One region of the Streptomyces sp. CWNU-52B genome, then DNA from elsewhere that is predicted to be linked to it. Evidence: riboswitches for the same ligand, from Rfam matches in the RefSeq annotation. Region 1 holds a riboswitch; the other holds the start of a gene.

What was found. A riboswitch is a leader RNA that binds a small molecule or an ion and turns the genes downstream of it on or off. The one in region 1 is predicted to bind cyclic di-AMP.
Region 2: it holds a riboswitch for cyclic di-AMP, as region 1 does, so the genes downstream of both, ACLVWQ_RS26505 (C40 family peptidase) here and ACLVWQ_RS15630 (C40 family peptidase) in region 1, are expected to answer to the same signal.

What each region holds. Positions count from the first base shown of each region.
Region 1 is NZ_JBLFJV010000013.1:145,078-153,995, reverse strand. Features, by position in the region: gene thpR (RNA 2',3'-cyclic phosphodiesterase) at 1-204, shown strand, start outside; gene ACLVWQ_RS15640 (ATP-dependent Clp protease proteolytic subunit) at 488-1,147, shown strand; gene ACLVWQ_RS15635 (hypothetical protein) at 1,155-1,463, shown strand; cyclic di-AMP (ydaO/yuaA leader) riboswitch at 1,812-2,013, shown strand; gene ACLVWQ_RS15630 (C40 family peptidase) at 2,017-2,490, shown strand; gene ACLVWQ_RS15625 (DUF6328 family protein) at 2,590-3,222, shown strand; gene ACLVWQ_RS15620 (ATP-binding protein) at 3,238-3,681, opposite strand; gene ACLVWQ_RS15615 (helix-turn-helix domain-containing protein) at 3,944-4,801, shown strand; gene ACLVWQ_RS15610 (DUF397 domain-containing protein) at 4,811-5,032, shown strand; gene ACLVWQ_RS15605 (8-amino-7-oxononanoate synthase) at 5,016-6,152, opposite strand; gene bioB (biotin synthase BioB) at 6,366-7,604, shown strand; gene ACLVWQ_RS15595 (adenosylmethionine--8-amino-7-oxononanoate transaminase) at 7,597-8,918, shown strand, end outside.
Region 2 is NZ_JBLFJV010000028.1:120,098-129,015, forward strand. Features, by position in the region: gene ACLVWQ_RS26480 (alpha-glucosidase/alpha-galactosidase) at 1-934, opposite strand, end outside; gene ACLVWQ_RS26485 (carbohydrate ABC transporter permease) at 1,183-2,133, opposite strand; gene ACLVWQ_RS26490 (carbohydrate ABC transporter permease) at 2,130-3,212, opposite strand; gene ACLVWQ_RS26495 (ABC transporter substrate-binding protein) at 3,224-4,564, opposite strand; gene ACLVWQ_RS26500 (LamG-like jellyroll fold domain-containing protein) at 5,281-7,179, shown strand; cyclic di-AMP (ydaO/yuaA leader) riboswitch at 7,402-7,574, shown strand; gene ACLVWQ_RS26505 (C40 family peptidase) at 7,630-8,918, shown strand, end outside.

The sequences.
Region 1 (8,918 bases):
CGGCCGCTGCGTCCCCACCTCACGTTGGCCCGCGCTCGCCGCTACGACAACGCGTCCGTGTCGGCGGCGGCCGCCTGCCTCGACGGCTTCACCGGACGCCCTTGGCAAACGGAACGCCTCCATCTGGTCGGCAGCACGACAAGTGGCCACCCAGGTCCGCGACGCTATCTGGACATCGACACGTGGGCACTGGCCATTGATTGAGGGCGTCCCGATCCGAGACCGTCGCTGACTGCTCTCGAACTCGAATGCGCGCGGTGCCCTGCGCAGTCGGTTTGTGCTGCCACCGCTCATGGGTCACGCCGCCACGCTCGATGAAGCCGAGCTCACCCTTGCGCTCCGCGGTCTCATCGTCGTCGAACCACTCCGGACCGGCGCTGCACCCTGGCCTGCCGTGATCTCTGGATCGCTGGAACACCCTCACCCCATAACCTAATGTACGTCCTGTACATTTTTTACAGGACCTCTCCCGGAGGAGGCGTGTGTCATGAACCGACCGCCGGCCCGACCGTTCGCCCGACCGTCCGCCCGCCACGCGCTGCCCGAGTTCACCGAGCGCACCGGTTCGGGGACGCGGACCATGGACCCGTACTCCAAACTCCTCGAAGAGCGGATCGTGTTTCTCGGGACGCCGATCGACGACACCTCGGCGAACGACGTGACGGCGCAGTTCATGCACCTCGAGTACCAGGCACCCGACCGGGACATCTCCCTCTACATCAACTCCCCCGGCGGCTCGTTCAGCGCGATGGCCGCCGTCTACGACACGATGCGGTTCGTCAGCTGCGAGGTGGAGACCATCTGCCTGGGGCAAGCCGCGTCGGCCGCCGCGGTGCTGCTGGCGGCGGGCACCCCGGGCAAGCGGTACGCGCTGCCGGGCGCCCGCGTGCTGATCCACCAGCCGTCGCTCTCCGAGCCGGTCCAGGGGCAGGTGTCCGACCTGGCCGTCCAGGCCGACGAACTGGCCCGTACCCGTACGCGTCTGGAGGATCTGCTCGCCCTGCACACGGGGCAGAGCCGGGAGCGGATCGCCGCGGACATCGAGCGGGACAGGATCCTGGACGCCCCCGGGGCGCTGGAGTACGGGCTGGTCGACCGGATCGTCCCGAGCCGCAAGGCGGCCCTCGGCGCGTCGGGCGCGAGGTGAAGCGCGGATGCTCCCACCCGAGTTGCCCCCGCTGCCGGCACTGACACGGGCCGAGGCCGAGTTGATCGACCGCTATCTGGAGGTCGTCGATCTGCTCGGCCGGATCAACCCGGCACACGCCGGCGACACCTACCGCGGACTGCGCGCGGCCCAGGCCCTGGTCGGCAAGGCCACCGCGCTGCGGGACGCCCTGGCCCTGATGCACCAGCGGGGTGAGCACGAGGTGCACGCGCCGACCCTGGCGCGGGCGCTGCGCGTCCTGGACGGTGAGCGCCGGGCGGGCCGCGTCGCTCTGCCGCCCGGCTCCGACACCTGACGTACACCCCGTGTCCCGGCGTCACGCAGGCAGGCGACGAGGCGTCCGGGCCGGGAGCGAAACGGACCAGACGGTGTACCCCCGGACGGCGTAGAAAGTGCTGCCTTTACAGGCCCCCGGGAGTTGCGCAACACGCGCGTCCCCGAGGCGGGATCAGCCACTCCTGTGCTGGTGCGGGGGTCAACGACGTTCTCGACACCCACCCGTGAAACGGGCTGTCCACCCGAACGGGTGAGTGGTGAGTAAGCCCACAAATCGCCGGTTCCACTCGGCATTTGGGACATCGGTGCGTCAAGATCCCTTCCGACGACAAGCCCCCGCCAGCAGCGGCGGGGCGGTCCGGGCGGACGCCGAGTCCTGCCGCTGCCCGGATGACCGGTCGACAGAAGTGGATCGGCAGGAGTGGAGGACCCAAGCACGACGGGTCGCCGGAACGGTCACGCCATGGCCGGGCCGAGCTGCCCTTGGGGTGAAGCCGCAGCAGCGGCCGGGCAACTTCGCCAGCCCGAATCCGACAGGTCATCCTTCACAGGCGGCTGACGAAGGGTTGCGCATGTCTGCGCTCAATCGTGTCCCGTCGCTGTTCACCAGGGCCGGTACCGCATCGGCTCTCACCCTCGCCGCTGTCGGCGGCGGCATAGTGGCCCCGGGCTTCGCGTCCACCGCCGAAGCGGCCACACCCGCGACGAAGGCACTTCAGGTGGCGGCCTCCAAGAAGGGTTCCCTGTACAAGTACGGGGCCGCGGGGCCCAAGCGCTTCGACTGCTCGGGCCTGACGCTGTACTCGTTCAAGAAGGCGGGCAAGAGCCTGCCCCGTACGGCCGCGGCCCAGTACAACAAGACGAACCATGTCTCCGCCTCGAAGCGCAAGCAGGGGGATCTGGTCTTCTTCCACTCGGGCCGGAACGTCTACCACGTCGGCATCTACGCCGGGAAGGGACGGATCTGGCACTCCCCGAAGACCGGGGAAGTGGTGAAGCTCCAGAAGATCTGGACGAAGAGCGTCTGGTACGGCCGAGTCAGGTGATCTGCCCGCGAGGTGGCCGTGGCGATCACCACGGCCATCTCGCCCACCTCGTGAGGCCCCGGATGTGTTTTCGACGGCGGAATGGTTAGCCGTTCACCCATGGCCGAACGTCAGCACCCCCGAGCACACCTCCAGGAACACCTCCAGGAGCACCCCGAGGAGCGCGACGAGACCCGTCTGGAGCGCGCCGACCGGAACTTCAACGAGCTCCTCCAGGAGCTGCGCGTCACCCAGACCGGCGTTCAGATCCTCTTCGCCTTCCTGCTGACCCTGGCCTTCACCCCGCGGTTCCCGTCGCTCGACACGGTGCAGCGCACCACCTACGTCGTCACCCTGCTCCTGTCGGTCCTGGCGGCCGCCCTCTTCACGGCGCCCGCCGCACTGCACCGCCGGCTGTTCCAGCAGGGCGCCAAGCCCCAGATCGTGCACGTCTCGTCCCGTCTCGCACAGGTCGGCCTCGCCGTGCTCGCGGTCGCTCTCGCCGGTTCCGTCCTGCTCGTCGTGGACGTGGCGCTGGGACGTACCGAAGGCATCCTGGCGGGCGCGGCCACTCTGGTCGTGTGCACCGGCCTGTGGGCGGTCATGCCCCACCTGGTGAAACGGGCCGCCGACAAGACCGCGGCCGCCGGCAGCGGCACGGACGCCGAGGCCGACGCCACGGTCGACGGAGCATCCGACGGCAGAACCCCGGCCGACACGCAGCCCCCACCCGCCCGTCCCCCGAACGAGTGAAAGCGGGCGCAGGCCTCAGTCGGTCCGCGCCGACTGCGCCGGTACCGCCCAGGGGAGCACGATCGACACGGTCTTACCGCCCTCGCTGGTGGGCCGGACCAGGAGCCTGCCGCCGCTCTCCGCGGTCAGCCAGCGGATGATCACCAGTCCGCGGCCGTTGTCCTGCTGGACGGCCGCGGGCAACCGCTGCGGGAAGCGCGGGTGGCTGTCGGTCACCCCGATGCACAGTTGTTCGTCACGGTCGAGCTCGATGTCCACCGTAAAGGTGGGTGACAGCCCGAATGTGTGCTGTACCGCGTTCGTGGCAAGTTCGGAGACGATGAGCCGGACCGTGTCGGCGGCCTCCGAGCCGGACGGGAGTCCCCACTCCGCCAGGACGTCGGTCACGTACCTACGGGCGGCCGAGACCGAGGCGGGATCGCTCGGCAGAGTGACGGATGCTTCCTGGTGATCTGCCATGCGACGTAGTCCCTTTCCCACGGGACCGGAACCCCACCCGAAGAGGATGACTTCGGGCACGGTCCCGGACTGGTGCTTGCGCCAGAGTGCCACTACCTCGGCGTTCTTGGTGCCGATCCACCAAGATATGCATATATCTGTCGCTCGAAGCGGTGAACTCTACGGCGGTCGACCATATTTGGGCATGGACCCGGTTTCTCCTCTACCGTCGGCGTGACGCCGAGCGCCACAGCGTCGGCGCGACGGTCGGAAGGAGACGGCCATGCAGCACGGCCCCGCGGTGCGCCGCCGTAAACTCGGCGCCGAACTGCGTGCTTTACGTGCCCTCGCGGGCCTCACGAGCGGTGAGGCGGCCCGCCGCGTGGGCTGGCACCAGTCGAAGGTGAGCCGGATCGAGACCGGCCGCAGCGGCGTCAAGCCCGCGGACGTACGACTGCTCCTGGACGCGTACGGCGTCGAGGACCCGGCACAGTACGAGTTGCTTGTCGTGCTGGCGGGCTCCGACGAGGACGGACGGCACCACTGGTGGCGCGCCTACCGGGGCCTCCTGCCGACGACGTACAGCGATTTCATCAGCCTGGAGTCGCAGGCCGGCGCGATGCGCACGCTGGAGAACTCCGTCGTGCCGGGCCTCCTGCAGACGCCCGAGTACGCCCGTGAGGTGACGCGCGCCGTCGTGGGCGCGGCGCTCGACGACGAGGTCGACGCACTGGTGCGGGTGCGCCTGGCGCGCCAGGACGTGCTGCGTTCGAATCCGCCGCTCCGGCTGAGCGCCGTCCTGGACGAGGCGGTGCTCCGGAGGACCGTCGGCGGCCCGGAGGTCATGGCGCGTCAACTGGAGCGGCTCCAGGAGGCCGCGCACCTCCCTCACGTGCGGATTCAGGTGCTGCCGTTCGGAGTTGGCGCCCAGATCGGCATCACCGGGCCTTTCGTAATGTTTTCTTTTCCGAACAAATCTGATCTGGATGTGGTTGTTCTCGACCACTTGACGAGTAGCCTCTACCTCGAACGGAAAGAAGACCTTCAGGCCTACAGCAAGGCCTTCGACTCCCTTCAGGTCCACGCCCTTTCGCCCAAGGACACGTTGGATTTCCTCGCCGGTGTCACTTCCGGCGCATAAGGAGGCACCATGGCCGCCATGCCTCGGTACGTACCTTCCAGCACACGACTGCACGGTGTGCGGTGGCAGCGCAGCAGCCGCAGCACAGGAATGAACAACTGCGTCGAGACCGCCCGTCCGGGCTCCGGCCCCTGGGCCGGTCTGCTCGCGGTGCGCGACTCCAAGAACACCTCGGGGCCCGCCCTGCTCTTCGACCCCGTGGCCTGGGAGGGCTTCATCGGCGCGTTGTGAGGATCACGTCCACGGCCCGGTCGAGCTGCCCGTCGGTGAGATCCGCGCGGGCGGTGAGCCGCAGCCGTGAGACGCCGTCCGGCACCGAGGGCGGACGGAAACAGCCGACGGCCAGACCCGCCGCACGGCAGTCCGCCGCCCAGCGCAGCGCCCGCTCGGGAGAGGGGGCGCGCACGGAGACGACCGCCGCGTCCGGCCGTACGGCTTCCAGGCCCTCGGCCGTCAGGCGTTCGTACAGAGTCGTCGCCACCGCACGCGCGCGCGTGGCCCGTTCCGGTTCCCCGCGCAGCAGCCGCAGGGCCGCCAGGGCCGCGCCCGCCGACGCGGGTGCCAGCGCGGTGTCGAAAATGAAGGTGCGGGCCGCGTTGACCAGATGGTCGATGACGTGGGCCGGGCCCAGGACGGCGCCGCCCTGGCTGCCGAGCGACTTCGACAGCGTGACGGTGGTGACGACGTCGGGCGCGCCCGCGAGCCCCGTCGCCCACGCCGCGCCACGCCCGCCGTCGCCGAGCACTCCCAGACCGTGCGCGTCGTCCGTCACCAGGGCCGCGCCGGACTCCCGGCAGACGACGGCCAGCTCCGCCAGCGGGGCCGCGTCGCCGTCCACCGAGAAGACCGTGTCGGACACGACGATCGCGGGCCCGGTGCGCGTGCCCAGCGCCTTGCGGACTGCGTCGGGGTCGGCGTGGGCGACGACCTGGGTGGTGCCGCGCGCGAGACGGCAGCCGTCGATCAGGGAGGCGTGGTTGCCCGCGTCGGAGACGACGAGGGAGCCGTGCGGCGCGAGCGCGGTGACGACGGCGAGGTTGGCCGCGTAGCCGGAGGAGAAGACGAGGGCCGACTCGAAGCCGCAGAACGCGGCCAGTTCGCGCTCCAGTTCCGCGTGCAGTTCGGTGGAACCGCTGACGAGCCGGGAGCCGGTGGCACCGCCGCCCCACGCGCGGGCGGCCCGCGCGGCGGCCTCCGTCACCTCGGGATGCCGGGCCAGGCCCAGATAGTCGTTTCCGGCGAGATCGAGCAGCGCGGAGTCGGCGGGGCGCGGACGCAGCGTCCGGACGAGTCCGGCCCGCCCGCGGGCCAGCGCCTGCTCGTCGATCCACGCGAAGGGCGACTGCGCCATGTGTCCTCCGGGCCGTGAGGTCGAGGGTGTCCCGGGAGAGGGTCCGGACACGACGTTCCGCCCGGCCGCCCCCGACTGCCTTTTGTAGGCACCGCACAGACCCTAGCCCGGCCACCAGACGCCCATGATGTGGCAATGTCCACACGTCGAGCCGACTCTGTTGTCCGGTTCCTCCTTGGCCCGGCGAGGTCGGATAGGCCAGGATCGGACCCCATGGACCTGCTGAACACGCTGCTGGACAAGGGGCTTCGGCGCGAGCTGCCGACCCGCGACGAGGCGCTGGCCGTGCTGGCCACCTCCGACGACGAACTCCTCGATGTGGTGGCCGCGGCCGGCAAGGTACGCCGCCACTGGTTCGGCCGACGGGTGAAGCTGAACTACCTCGTCAACCTGAAGTCGGGCCTGTGTCCCGAGGACTGCTCCTACTGCTCGCAGCGGCTCGGCTCAAAGGCCGAGATCCTCAAGTACACGTGGCTGAAGCCCGACCAGGCGTCGCAGGCCGCCGCCGCGGGGCTGGCGGGCGGCGCCAAGCGGGTCTGTCTGGTGGCGAGCGGACGCGGGCCGACGGACCGTGACGTCGACCGGGTCTCGGACACCATCAAGGCGATCAAGGACGGGCACGAGGGCGTCGAGGTGTGCGCCTGCCTCGGGCTCCTCTCGGACGGCCAGGCCGAGCGGCTGCGCGAGGCGGGGGCGGACGCCTACAACCACAACCTCAACACCTCCGAGGCCACGTACGGGGACATCACGACCACCCACACGTACGCGGACCGCGTGGACACGGTCCGCAAGGCGCATGCCGCGGGCCTGTCGGCCTGCTCCGGTCTGATCGCCGGGATGGGCGAGAGCGACGCGGACCTCGTCGACGTCGTCTTCGGACTGCGGGCGCTCGACCCGGACTCGGTGCCGGTCAACTTCCTGATCCCGATGGAGGGCACCCCGCTCGCCGGGGAGTGGCACCTCACACCGCAGCGGTGTCTGCGGATCCTCGCGATGGTCCGGTTCGTCTGCCCCGACGCCGAGGTGCGGATCGCGGGCGGGCGCGAGGTCCACCTCCGTACGATGCAGCCCCTCGCGCTGCACCTCGCCAACTCGATCTTCCTCGGTGACTACCTCACCAGCGAGGGACAGGCGGGCCAGGTGGACCTGGACATGATCGCGGACGCCGGGTTCGAGGTGGAGGGCACCGGCGAGGTGACGTTGCCGGAGCACCGGGTCACCGCCGCCGCGCGCGGAGGATGCGGTTCCGGTTCACCCGCGGAGGCCGGCTGCGGCTCGCACGAGGGCGCGGACGCGGGGTGCGGCGCGCACGAGGGCGGCGGGTGCGGTCCCCGCGACTCGGCCGCCGAGGAGGAGCCGGTTCCCGGCGCAGCCCGGGTCTCCGCGGCGCGTACGGACCTGGTCGCGGTACGCCGCCGGGGCGCCGGAACGGATCTCGCACCCAATGCCTGACCTGCCCCCGCCCGGCCCCTCCCGCTCCCCCTTCCTTCCCCCGGCCCCCTCCCCTTCCGTACGTGAGCTGCTCGATCTCGACCGGCGGCACGTCTGGCATCCGTACGGGCCGATGCCCGGCCGGCAGGAACCGCTCGTCGTGGAGTCGGCGAGCGGGGTACGGCTGCGGCTGGCCGGCGGGACCGACGAGCTGATCGACGGGATGTCGTCCTGGTGGTCGGCGATCCACGGCTACAACCACCCGGTGCTCAACGAGGCGGCCCACGACCAGCTCTCCCGGATGAGCCATGTGATGTTCGGCGGCCTCACGCACGAGCCGGCCGTACGGCTGGCGAAGCGCCTTGTCGACATGTCGCCCGATGGTCTTGAGCACGTCTTCCTCGCGGACTCCGGGTCGGTGTCCGTCGAGGTCGCGGTCAAGATGTGCCTCCAGCACTGGCGTTCGCTCGGCCGGCCCGGCAAGCAGCGCCTGCTGACCTGGCGAGGTGGCTATCACGGCGACACCTGGCAGCCGATGTCGGTGTGCGACCCCGAGGGCGGGATGCACGAGCTGTGGCAGGGCGTGCTCCCCCGTCAGGTGTTCGCCGACGCGCCCCCGGCCGCGTACGAGGAGTCGTACGCCGAGGAGCTGCGGGAGCTGATCGAGCGGCACGCGGACGAACTGGCCGCGGTGATCGTGGAGCCGGTGGTGCAGGGCGCGGGTGGCATGCGGTTCCACTCGCCCGCCTATCTGCGGGTGCTGCGCGAGGCGTGCGACGCCCATGACGTGCTGCTCGTGTTCGACGAGATCGCGACGGGCTTCGGACGCACCGGGACGTTGTTCGCAGCCGGGCACGCGGGGGTGACGCCGGATGTGATGTGTGTGGGCAAGGCGCTGACCGGCGGATATCTGACGATGGCGGCGACGCTGTGCACCTCACGGGTCGCGGAGGGCATCTCGCGGGGCGAGGTCCCGGTGCTCGCCCACGGCCCGACCTTCATGGGCAACCCGCTCGCCGCCGCCGTGGCCTGCGCCTCGATCGACCTGCTCCTCGGCCAGGACTGGCAGACCGAGGTCAAGCGTGTCGAGACGGGACTGCGGGACGGTCTGGCACCGGCGGCAGAACTGCCGGGCGTCCGGGACGTACGGGTCCTCGGCGCCATCGGGGTGGTGCAACTGGACCACGAGATCGACATGACCGCGGCGACCCGGGCGGCGGTGCGCGAGGGTGTGTGGCTCCGCCCGTTCCGGGATCTCGTGTACACGATGCCGCCGTACGTCACCGACGACGCCGATCTGGCGCGGATCACGGCGGCCGTGTGCGCGGCGGCGCG
Region 2 (8,918 bases), on a different contig from region 1:
TGGTGCCCTCGACCGGCAGCGGCGTACCCGCGGCGAGCGCCTCGCGGGTGTGTTCGTACGCGGCCACGTTCTCGTCGACGATGCCGAGGTAGGCGCCGATCGGGAGCCGGAGCCTCTCGATCTCGCTGTCGTGGTGCAGGTACCAGGGCACGTACTCGGAGGAGTGCTCGCTCGTCTCCGTCGGGTAGAAGCCCAGACGCCGGTACATGTCGACGCGGACGCGGCGCCGCAACTGCGGGTCCTTCGCGATCAGTTCGTCGAGTCGGGGGTAGAGGTCGACTCCCTGGTGCTCCAGACGCAGCACCCAGGCCTGGTGGTTGACGCCGGCGGCACGGTAGGTGACTTCCTCGTGCGGTACGCCCAGCAGTTCGGCCAGGTCGTGGATGGTCCAGTACACCGAGTGGCACAGCCCCACGACGCGGGTCAGCCCGGTGGCCCGGGTCAGGTACTGGACGTTCATGGCCATCGGGTTGGTGTAGTTGAGCAGCCAGGCGTCCGGGCAGACCTCGGCGATGTCGGCGCCGAGCGACTTGAGCAGGGGGAAGGTGCGCAGCGCGCGAAAGATGCCGCCGATGCCCAGGGTGTCGCCGATGGTCTGCCGCAGGCCGTAGCGCTGCGGGACGTCGAAGTCGGTCCGGGTGGCGTCCCCCATGCCGACCTGCACGATGTTGATGACGAAGTCGGCTCCCTGGAGTGCCTCGCGGCGGTCCAGGTGGCCGGTGATCCGGGGACGGGCACCGCCGGTCCCGGTCAGCCGGTCCGCGATCTGGCGGGCCGCTCCCTCGGCGGTGGTGAGGCGCTCGGCGTCGATGTCGTGCAGCGCGACATGGGCGCCCCGCAGCTCGGGGAAGGCCAGCAGGTCGGCCAGCAGGCCCTGGGTGAACACGACACTGCCCGCGCCGATGAAGGCGATCTTCGGGGTGCTGAGGGTCATGACAGATTCTTTCCGTTTACGGGTGTGTGCGAGGGCGGTCATGGCCGCGCACGTAGGTCAGCTGGGCGGGAGCACCGCCGTGTGGCCGGTGGGTCGAAGGTGTGCGGCATCCGCCTTCCTGGGAGCTGGAGTTGGGGCTGGGAGCGGGAGCTGGAGTGGGATGGGCAGCCGGACGGCGACGGCCGGACCGGAGGCGCGCTGCGGCCAGGGCAATGGGGCGCAGGCGCAGGACGGGGCGGGAGCGCGGGCTACCCCTTGAGGCCGCTCGACGTGATCGACTGGATGAACGTCTTCTGGGCGAACAGGAAGGCGACCAGCACGGGCAGTACCGTGATCATGTTGCCCGCCATCACCGCGGACCACTTGGTGTGATGCAGCCCCTGGAACGTCGTCAGGCCCAGTTGCAGCGTGTACTGGGTGTCATGGTTGATGGCGATCAGGGGCCAGGTCAGGTCGTTCCACGTGGTGAGGAACGTCAGCACGGCCACGGTGCTCAGTGCCGGCCGGGACAGCGGCAGCACCACGCGGAAGAGCACGCCGAGCCGTGAGCAGCCGTCGAGCCACGCCGCCTCCTCCAGTTCCCTGGGCAGCGACAGGAAGAACTGCCGCAGCAGGTACACCGCGAACGGAGTGACCAGGGAAGGGACGATCAGCGCGCCCAGCGAGTCGACGAGCCCCAGGCGCTTCATGACCAGGAAGGTGGGGATCATCGTCAGCTGGAACGGGATCGCCATCGTGGCCAGCATCAGGCCGAGCAGCAGCCGGGAACCGGCGAACCGCATACGGGCGAAGGCGTAACCGCCCAGCGAGCCCAGCAGCAGGTTGGACGCCACCGCGGTCAGGGAGACGACAGCCGAGTTGAGGAACCACCGGGGGAACATCGCGTTGCCGATGACGTACCGGTACCCGCCCAGGTCGATCCGCGACGGCCACAGGGCCGGCGGGAACCTGTTGATCTCCGCGTCGCTCATGACGGAACTGATCAGCAGCCAGATCAGCGGAATCGCGAAGACCAGACAGAGCGGGGCGAGCAGGAGGTGCCAGGGACTGAACGGCAGCCGGAGCCGGCGTCGGGCCGGTCCCGCGGCAGCTCCGGCGGGGACGGAGGGTCCGGCAGCTCCGGCGGGTGCGGGAACAGCGGCGTCGGAGGACGTGCGGGGCGCGGAGGACGCGGCCGGAGAGGGGGACGCGGTCGTCATCGTGCGGCTCCTTCCAGGTGCTGGTCCACGTGCTTGTCCACGTGCTTGTCCAGGCTCCGGCCCGGTCGCCGGTCCGGGCGGACACGGTCACGCAGGGCTCGCACCGCCCGGGGGACCACGGTGAGGAGCAGCAGCGCGACAGCCAGGGCGTACGCCGCCGCCGCGCCGTAACCGGCCGTGAAGTTCTTGAACGCCTGCTCCCAGATGAAGTAGACGATCACGGTGGTGGAGCCCAGCGGGCCGCCCTTGGTCGTGACGTAGACGAGGTCGAAGACCTGCAGGGACGTGATGGTCTGCCACAGCAGGAGGAAGGTCATCACCGGGGTGAGCGTGGGCAGTACGACATGGCGCAGCAGTTGCAGATGCCCGGCCCCGTCGAGGCGGGCCGCCTCGGTGAGGGAGGGCGGGACGTCCTGGAGGGCCGCCAGCAGCACCACCACGCAGAATCCGGTGCCGCTCCACAGGGAGATCGCGAGGAGGGCGAACAACGCCTGCCCCGGATCGCTGAAGAAGCCCTGACGGGAGATGCCGAACTCGTTGAGGACGGCGTTGGCCGCGCCGAACTCCGGGTCGAGAATGAAGGAGAACAGCACTCCCTGGGCCGCGGCCGAGATGACGAACGGCACGAAGATGAGCGTCCGGTAGAGGCCGACCAGCCGGATGCGGCGGTTCAGGGCGAGGGCGAGCAGCAGCCCGATGCCGATGCTCAGCGGCACGTACAGGGCCGTGTACACGATCGTGTTGCGCACCGCCTCGTCGAAGTGCGGGTCCTGCGCCAGAGCGCGGTAGTTGTCGAGGCCGACCCATCGGCTGGGTGTCACCAGGTCGTCGGCCTGGAAGGACAGCAGCAGCGACCAGACGACCGGGACGACGCTCAGTCCGAGGATGACGAGGACGGAGGGCGAGATGAACGCCCAGGCCGTCGCCGTCTCCTGGCGTATCCGCCGGCGAGGGGCGCCGCGGCCCGGTGGACTGCCGGGCTTCGTACCGCCGTTGCCGGCGAGGAGACGTGGCCGCGTACGGGGACCGCGTTTCTCGCCCCGGTCCGTGAGAGTCAGTGGGGTGGGCAGGCGGGACATGGCAGGTCCTCTCAACGCGGAATGAGCAGGGCGGCGTTGGCCTCTTCCGCGCAGTCGCGCAGGGCCTCGGCAGGGGAACTGCGGCCGAGGAGCACGGCGGTGATCGCCTGGCCGAGTGCTTGCGAGATCTGCGGGTACGCCGGATGCACCGGGCGCACCCGGGCCGATTCCAGCGTCTTGGTGAACACCTGCAGTCCCGGGGTGCTGTCCTCCTGCTTCTGCCACCGCGGCAGCGCCTGGGTGCCCCGGCTCATCGGCAGGCTGCCGGCCTCGATGCCCCAGCGCACGTCCTGGGCGGGCTCCGACAGCCAGGTCACGTAGGTGCGGGCCGCCTCGACGCGGGCGGCGCCGTTGTCGAACACCGTCCAGGTGTCGGGCCCGGAGATGGTGATGGGCCGGCCGCTGTAGCTGGGCAGCGGCACGACGTGGTAGTCGACCTTCGCCTGGCGGATGTCGGGGAGTTGCCATGGGCCGGTGACCGCCATGCCCATGCGGCCGGAGAGAAAGACCCGGTACATCTGTTCGCTGCCGGTCTTGGGGTCGATGTACACGCTCTTCGCCTTCGCGAGCGCTTCCACCGTCTGGAGGGCCTTGAGGCCGGTGTCCTCGAAACCGATCCGCCGGCCGTCCTCGGAGACGACCTCACCTCCGAGGTCCCACACCATCGGCCACAGCCGCCACACCGTGTCCTCGTCGCCCACTCCGGGCCAGCCGGTGCCGAAGACGCCCCGGCCCCGATCGGTGAGCTTGGACGCCGTCTCCACGAAGTCGTCCCAGCTCCAGCCGGGGCGCGGCAGCGGCAGACCGGCGTCGCGGAAGAGCTTCTTGTTGCACACGACCGCCAGTGAGTCGATGAGCGCGGGGGCGGCCCTGACCCGGCCGTTGAGGGTGACCGCCTCGCGGGCCGGTGCCCAGAAGTCCTCCCAGGGGACGGGGCCGGACTTGAACGTGTGGGTCAGGTCCACCACGGAGGGACTGCGCGCGACGCTGGCCAGGTCGGAACCGAAGACGTACGCGATGTCGGGGAACGAACCGGAGGCGAGGGCGGCGGTGATCTTCTGGAGCATGGCGTCCGAGAGGACTCCGCCGCCGAGGTCGACCCTGATGTCCGGGTGCGTCCGGTGGAACCGCGCTGTCAGGTCCTCGATCGCGGCGCGTCCGGTGTCGGTCTGTCCGTGCCACACCTCGATGTGGACACGCCCGTCGGCGTCCACCCCGCTGCCCGCTCCGGCACCGCATGCCGACAGGGCGGCCGCGGCGGCGGAGGCTCCGGCCGCCGCCGCGCCCTGTCGCAGCACGGTGCGGCGGGTCGGTCCGGTGGGAGTGCCGCTCGGACGGATTGCTGCGGCCATGTGAGCCCCCGAGGAGTGTGTGCGTAGGACGGTGCGGGATGTCGACGAGTCGATGAGGGGTGGCACGGCACGGCCGACGGTGTGATGTGCGACGGCGCGAGCACCGGAGCACCCGGCGTGGTGGTGCGTACGGTGCGGCCGGTGTGTGCCGTGGGTTCTGCGCGTACCGCGGAGTCGTCGGCTGCTATCGGCAGCCGGGAACACCCGTGTCGCCCGGGAACGCCGAGTGTCCGTACTGCGGTCCTGCTGCGCGAGGGGGGAGGAACATGACGAGCTCCAGGGACCCGGGGGGTACGTCCCCGCCTCGGAATCCGCCGCTGTGCGGCCGTCCTGGCGACTGTGTCCGGGCTCACGATGCGTGACCGTCTACCGGCTGGGCGTCCCTCTCACGCCAGGTGCTCAGATGCTGGCGTTGGATGGAGTAAAGCGAGCAGGTCCACACGTGTCAAGAGGTGATCCCCGGGGGCGTCGCCGTCCTGATTCCGCAGCGGCGTCGCGCGGAATCCGACGGGACCGGGCCCGGCCCGCGCCGCCAGACGTCCGGACGGACGGCAGCGGGCGTTCAACTCCCCGCCATCACCCGGCCGTGGCGGGTGAGGAGCGTACGGGCTGCCAAGGGGTCTCGTCCCACGAGGTCCTGTCCTATCCGGTCCCGTCCTGTCCGGTTCAGTCCTGTCCGGTTCGGCCCTGACCGGTCTCGTCCTACGGAGTGGTCCATGACTGCGGCAGAACAACAGAATCCCCTGCACAGACGCTCGCTGCTGCGAGCCGCGGCCGCCCTGCCGGTGGCCGGCGCGGCGGTGGCCGCCTTCGAGACGCCGGCGCGGGCCGCCTCCGCGTCCGCCGGGTCCGCGTCCTCCGCCGCCGCGGCGCGGGCCGGCCGGTTCGACCCGCACAGCCCGCGTTTCGTCCTGGCCGTCCTCCCCGACACCCAGTACCTCTTCGACGCCGACAGCTCCGACCCCGCCCCGCTGCGCGAGGCCTTCCGCCATCTGGTCGCCGAACGCGGCGAGGCGAACGTCGCCTTCATGACGCACCTCGGAGACGTCACCGAACACGGCACCGAGGACGAGATCGAGCGCGCCGCCGACACCTTCCGGACCATCCACGGGAAGGTGCCCTACAGCGTCCTGGCGGGCAACCACGACATCGCCTCGGGGGACGACCAGCGCGGCGACTCCGCGTACCTCGCGGCCTTCGGGCCCGCCCGCTACGCGTCCATGCCGACCTACCGCGGCGCCTCGCCCGACGGCTACAACACCTACCACGTGCTGACGGCCGCTGACCGGTCATGGCTGGTCCTCGCCCTGGACTGGCGTATCTCGGACAAGGGGCTGCGGTGGGCGCAGGGCGTCCTCGACGCGCACCCCACGCTGCCCGCCGTGCTCACCACCCATGACATCGCCTGGTCGGACGACGACGGCAAGGCGCAGCTGTCGGACAACGGCACCCGCCTGTGGGACGGGCTCGTCCGCGGCAACGACCAGATCTTCCTCGCGCTGGGCGGGCACTACTGGCCGCCGGGACGCACGGTCCTGCGCAACGACGCCGACAACGATGTCCACGTCCACATCACCAACTACCAGGACCGCTACTACGGTGGCGCCGGGATGATCCGCACGTACGGGTTCGACCTGGTCCGCGGTGTCGTCGACGTCGAGACCTTCTCGCCGTGGCTCCTCGCCCGTGACGCCGACGAGCGGTCGCCGCTGGAGGCCGAGACCATCGAACTGACCGGGCCCACCGACCGGTTCAGCCTGGACATCGACTTCGACGAGCGGTTCGCCGGCTTCGCCCCCGTGGCGGTGCCGAAGCCGCGCCCCGCCTCCGCGGTGATGCCGCGCGGCACGGTCGCGTACTGGCGCTTCGACGCGTCCGGGACGGCCGCGGGCGGAACGGCCGGCGAGCCGGTCGGGAACGGCGCCGTCGTCCGCGACCTGACCGGCAACGGGAACGACCTGACGGTGAGCCGGCTGGCCTCCAGCGGGTCCGAGGCCCTCACCTGGTCGCCCGACCACCACCCCGGTCAGCCGGCGCACGCCAGCCTCCGCTTCGACGGCGGCAAGAGCCCGGACCGCGGCGCGATCCTGACGACGGCCGGCCGAGCGGCCCTGAACAGTGAGAAGTTCACCCGCGGCTACACCATCGAGACCTTCGTCAGGCTGCCCGAACCCTTCGAGGGCGACCACGCCTGGATGGGCATCCTCAGCTGGGAGGGGCGCAACGGGGACGCGGGCAAGACGACGGGCTGGTCCCCGCTGGAACCCACCTGCAGCCTCAACCTGTCGCCCGAGCGGTTCCTCCAGTTCGTGGTCTATCCGGAGCGGCAGGACGCCGACCCCACGTCGTGGAGCCACGCGGTGCCCGTGGGCCGCTGGATGCACATCGCGCTCGTCAACGACGGGCGCCGCACGGTGATGTACGTGGACGGGTCGAAGATCGCCCGCAATCCCACGCAGCCGTCCACCGGCATCGCCACCCTCGGCAAGCCGTTCGTCCTCGGTGCCACGCAGTTCGACGAGAGCTTCGGGCAGGGCTTCTACGGCTGGATCGGCGACACCCGCATCGTGAACAGGGCGCTGCCGGTACGGGAGTTCCTCACGCCCTTCGACTGAGGCGCGGGAGCGGCCGCGGAGGTCCCGGAGGTCCGGGAGGGGCGCCGCAGGGGCGTCTCTCCCGTCGCCGTGGGGTGATCGACCACGGAATGTCTCCTTTGGGTACGACGAAGGTCACATTTACATATCGGACACTTCGCACTTCAATCTTCACGCGAGACACACATGTTGGCTAAGTTGGCGACAGGCCGTACGACTCCCTCCGGTGAACCTCGCCGGGTCGGGCGGCCTCCGCCGAATCCGGCAGGCCCGTACGGCAGCCGGAGCCGGAGGTCCCGTCGATCTTCAGGGTGAATCGGCCCGACTGCCCAGCGGGCAGCGGCCGTAGGGCATACCTTCCGGAACCGTCCGCCCGGACCCGACAGTCGACCCGGCAGGCGGAGCACGGAAGGAGTCGTCTCCATCGCGCCGGAACGAACGCCGCGCCCCGGAGGCACCAGCCTCCCGGGCATGTCCCGGTCCGCCCTCGTGAAGGCGGCCCCCGCTTCCGTGGACCCGTTCTCCTCCGCCGGCACCCCCGCACAGGGGGGCGACGAGCCGAGCCGCGAGGAGGTCCAGCAGCGGATCACCAACCTCTACGACCGGGTCGAGAACGCCACCGGGAACTTCAACGCGACCCGGGCGATGACGGCGGCGACCCGCACGGCCAAGCCGGCCTCCAGGGACGCGAACGGGGGCGGCGGCGGGGGAGGCCGCGGTGGCGGCGCAGCCGATGCGGCGGCCCCGCTCCCGGACGTCGCGAAGCAGTGGTTCGACGTGGGGCGAGCGCAGTTGGGCCCCGTCTTCCCGGCGGTCCTGCCGCCCGACCGGATGCCGGACCGCGGCTCGGCCGGGTCCCGGCCCGCCGACGCGGGCGGCCGGCCGAGCGGCCGCGACCGGGAGAGGCCGGCCGACAAGCCCGTACTGGAACTGACGGCGGGACCGTCCGCGGGAGGCGGCGCGGGACCTGCGGCGGAGTTGACCGCGCGGCCCGTGGCCGAGTTGACCGCGGGGCCCGCCACCGCGCTGCCGGCCGTGCCGGCGCAGCGCCGGGCGGCCGACCTGGCGGCCCTGCCGGGACCGGCCGCCGGACCGTCGCAGGCGACGCTGAGGACCTCCAAGCAGCGCAACCAGCGCAAGCTCGGACAGGCCCGTGAGCTGCTGGCCGGCCACCTCGCCAGGCGGAACGCACCGCCCGTCGCGGCGATCGAGGCCCGGCCGACGGAGACCCCGCAGACCCGGCCCACGGAGGCCGGGCCGATCGAGTCCCGGCCGGTCGAGAACGCCTGGCGCCCCGCCCCGGAGCAGGCCTACGCGCGGACCGTGACGGACTCCTGGCAGCAGCCGGTCATCGGCTACGGCACCCCGCTGTACACCGGCGGCACGCCGTACGCGGGTACGGACACGGGCGCGCTCACGGACCCGAGCGCGGGTATGCGCCCGGGTGTGGACATGTACCCCGGCACGCCCATGTATCCCGGCGCGGCCACGAGTGCCGCCGCCGACCAGAGCCTCGGCGGCGGCATGTACCTCGGCACGGACCAGTACGCGGGTACGGGCCAGTACGCCGGCACCACGGGCCGGTACGTCGACGTGAGCACCCCCATCGCCACCGGTGTCGCCCTCGACATGCAGGGCATGTCCGCCCCCAGGTACGCCGTGCCCGATCCCAGGTACGCGGTTCCCGGCCCCGGCCACACCGTGCCGGCCCCCGCTCCGGCGCCCGCGCCCGCGGTGGCCGTACCCGACCCCGGCTACGG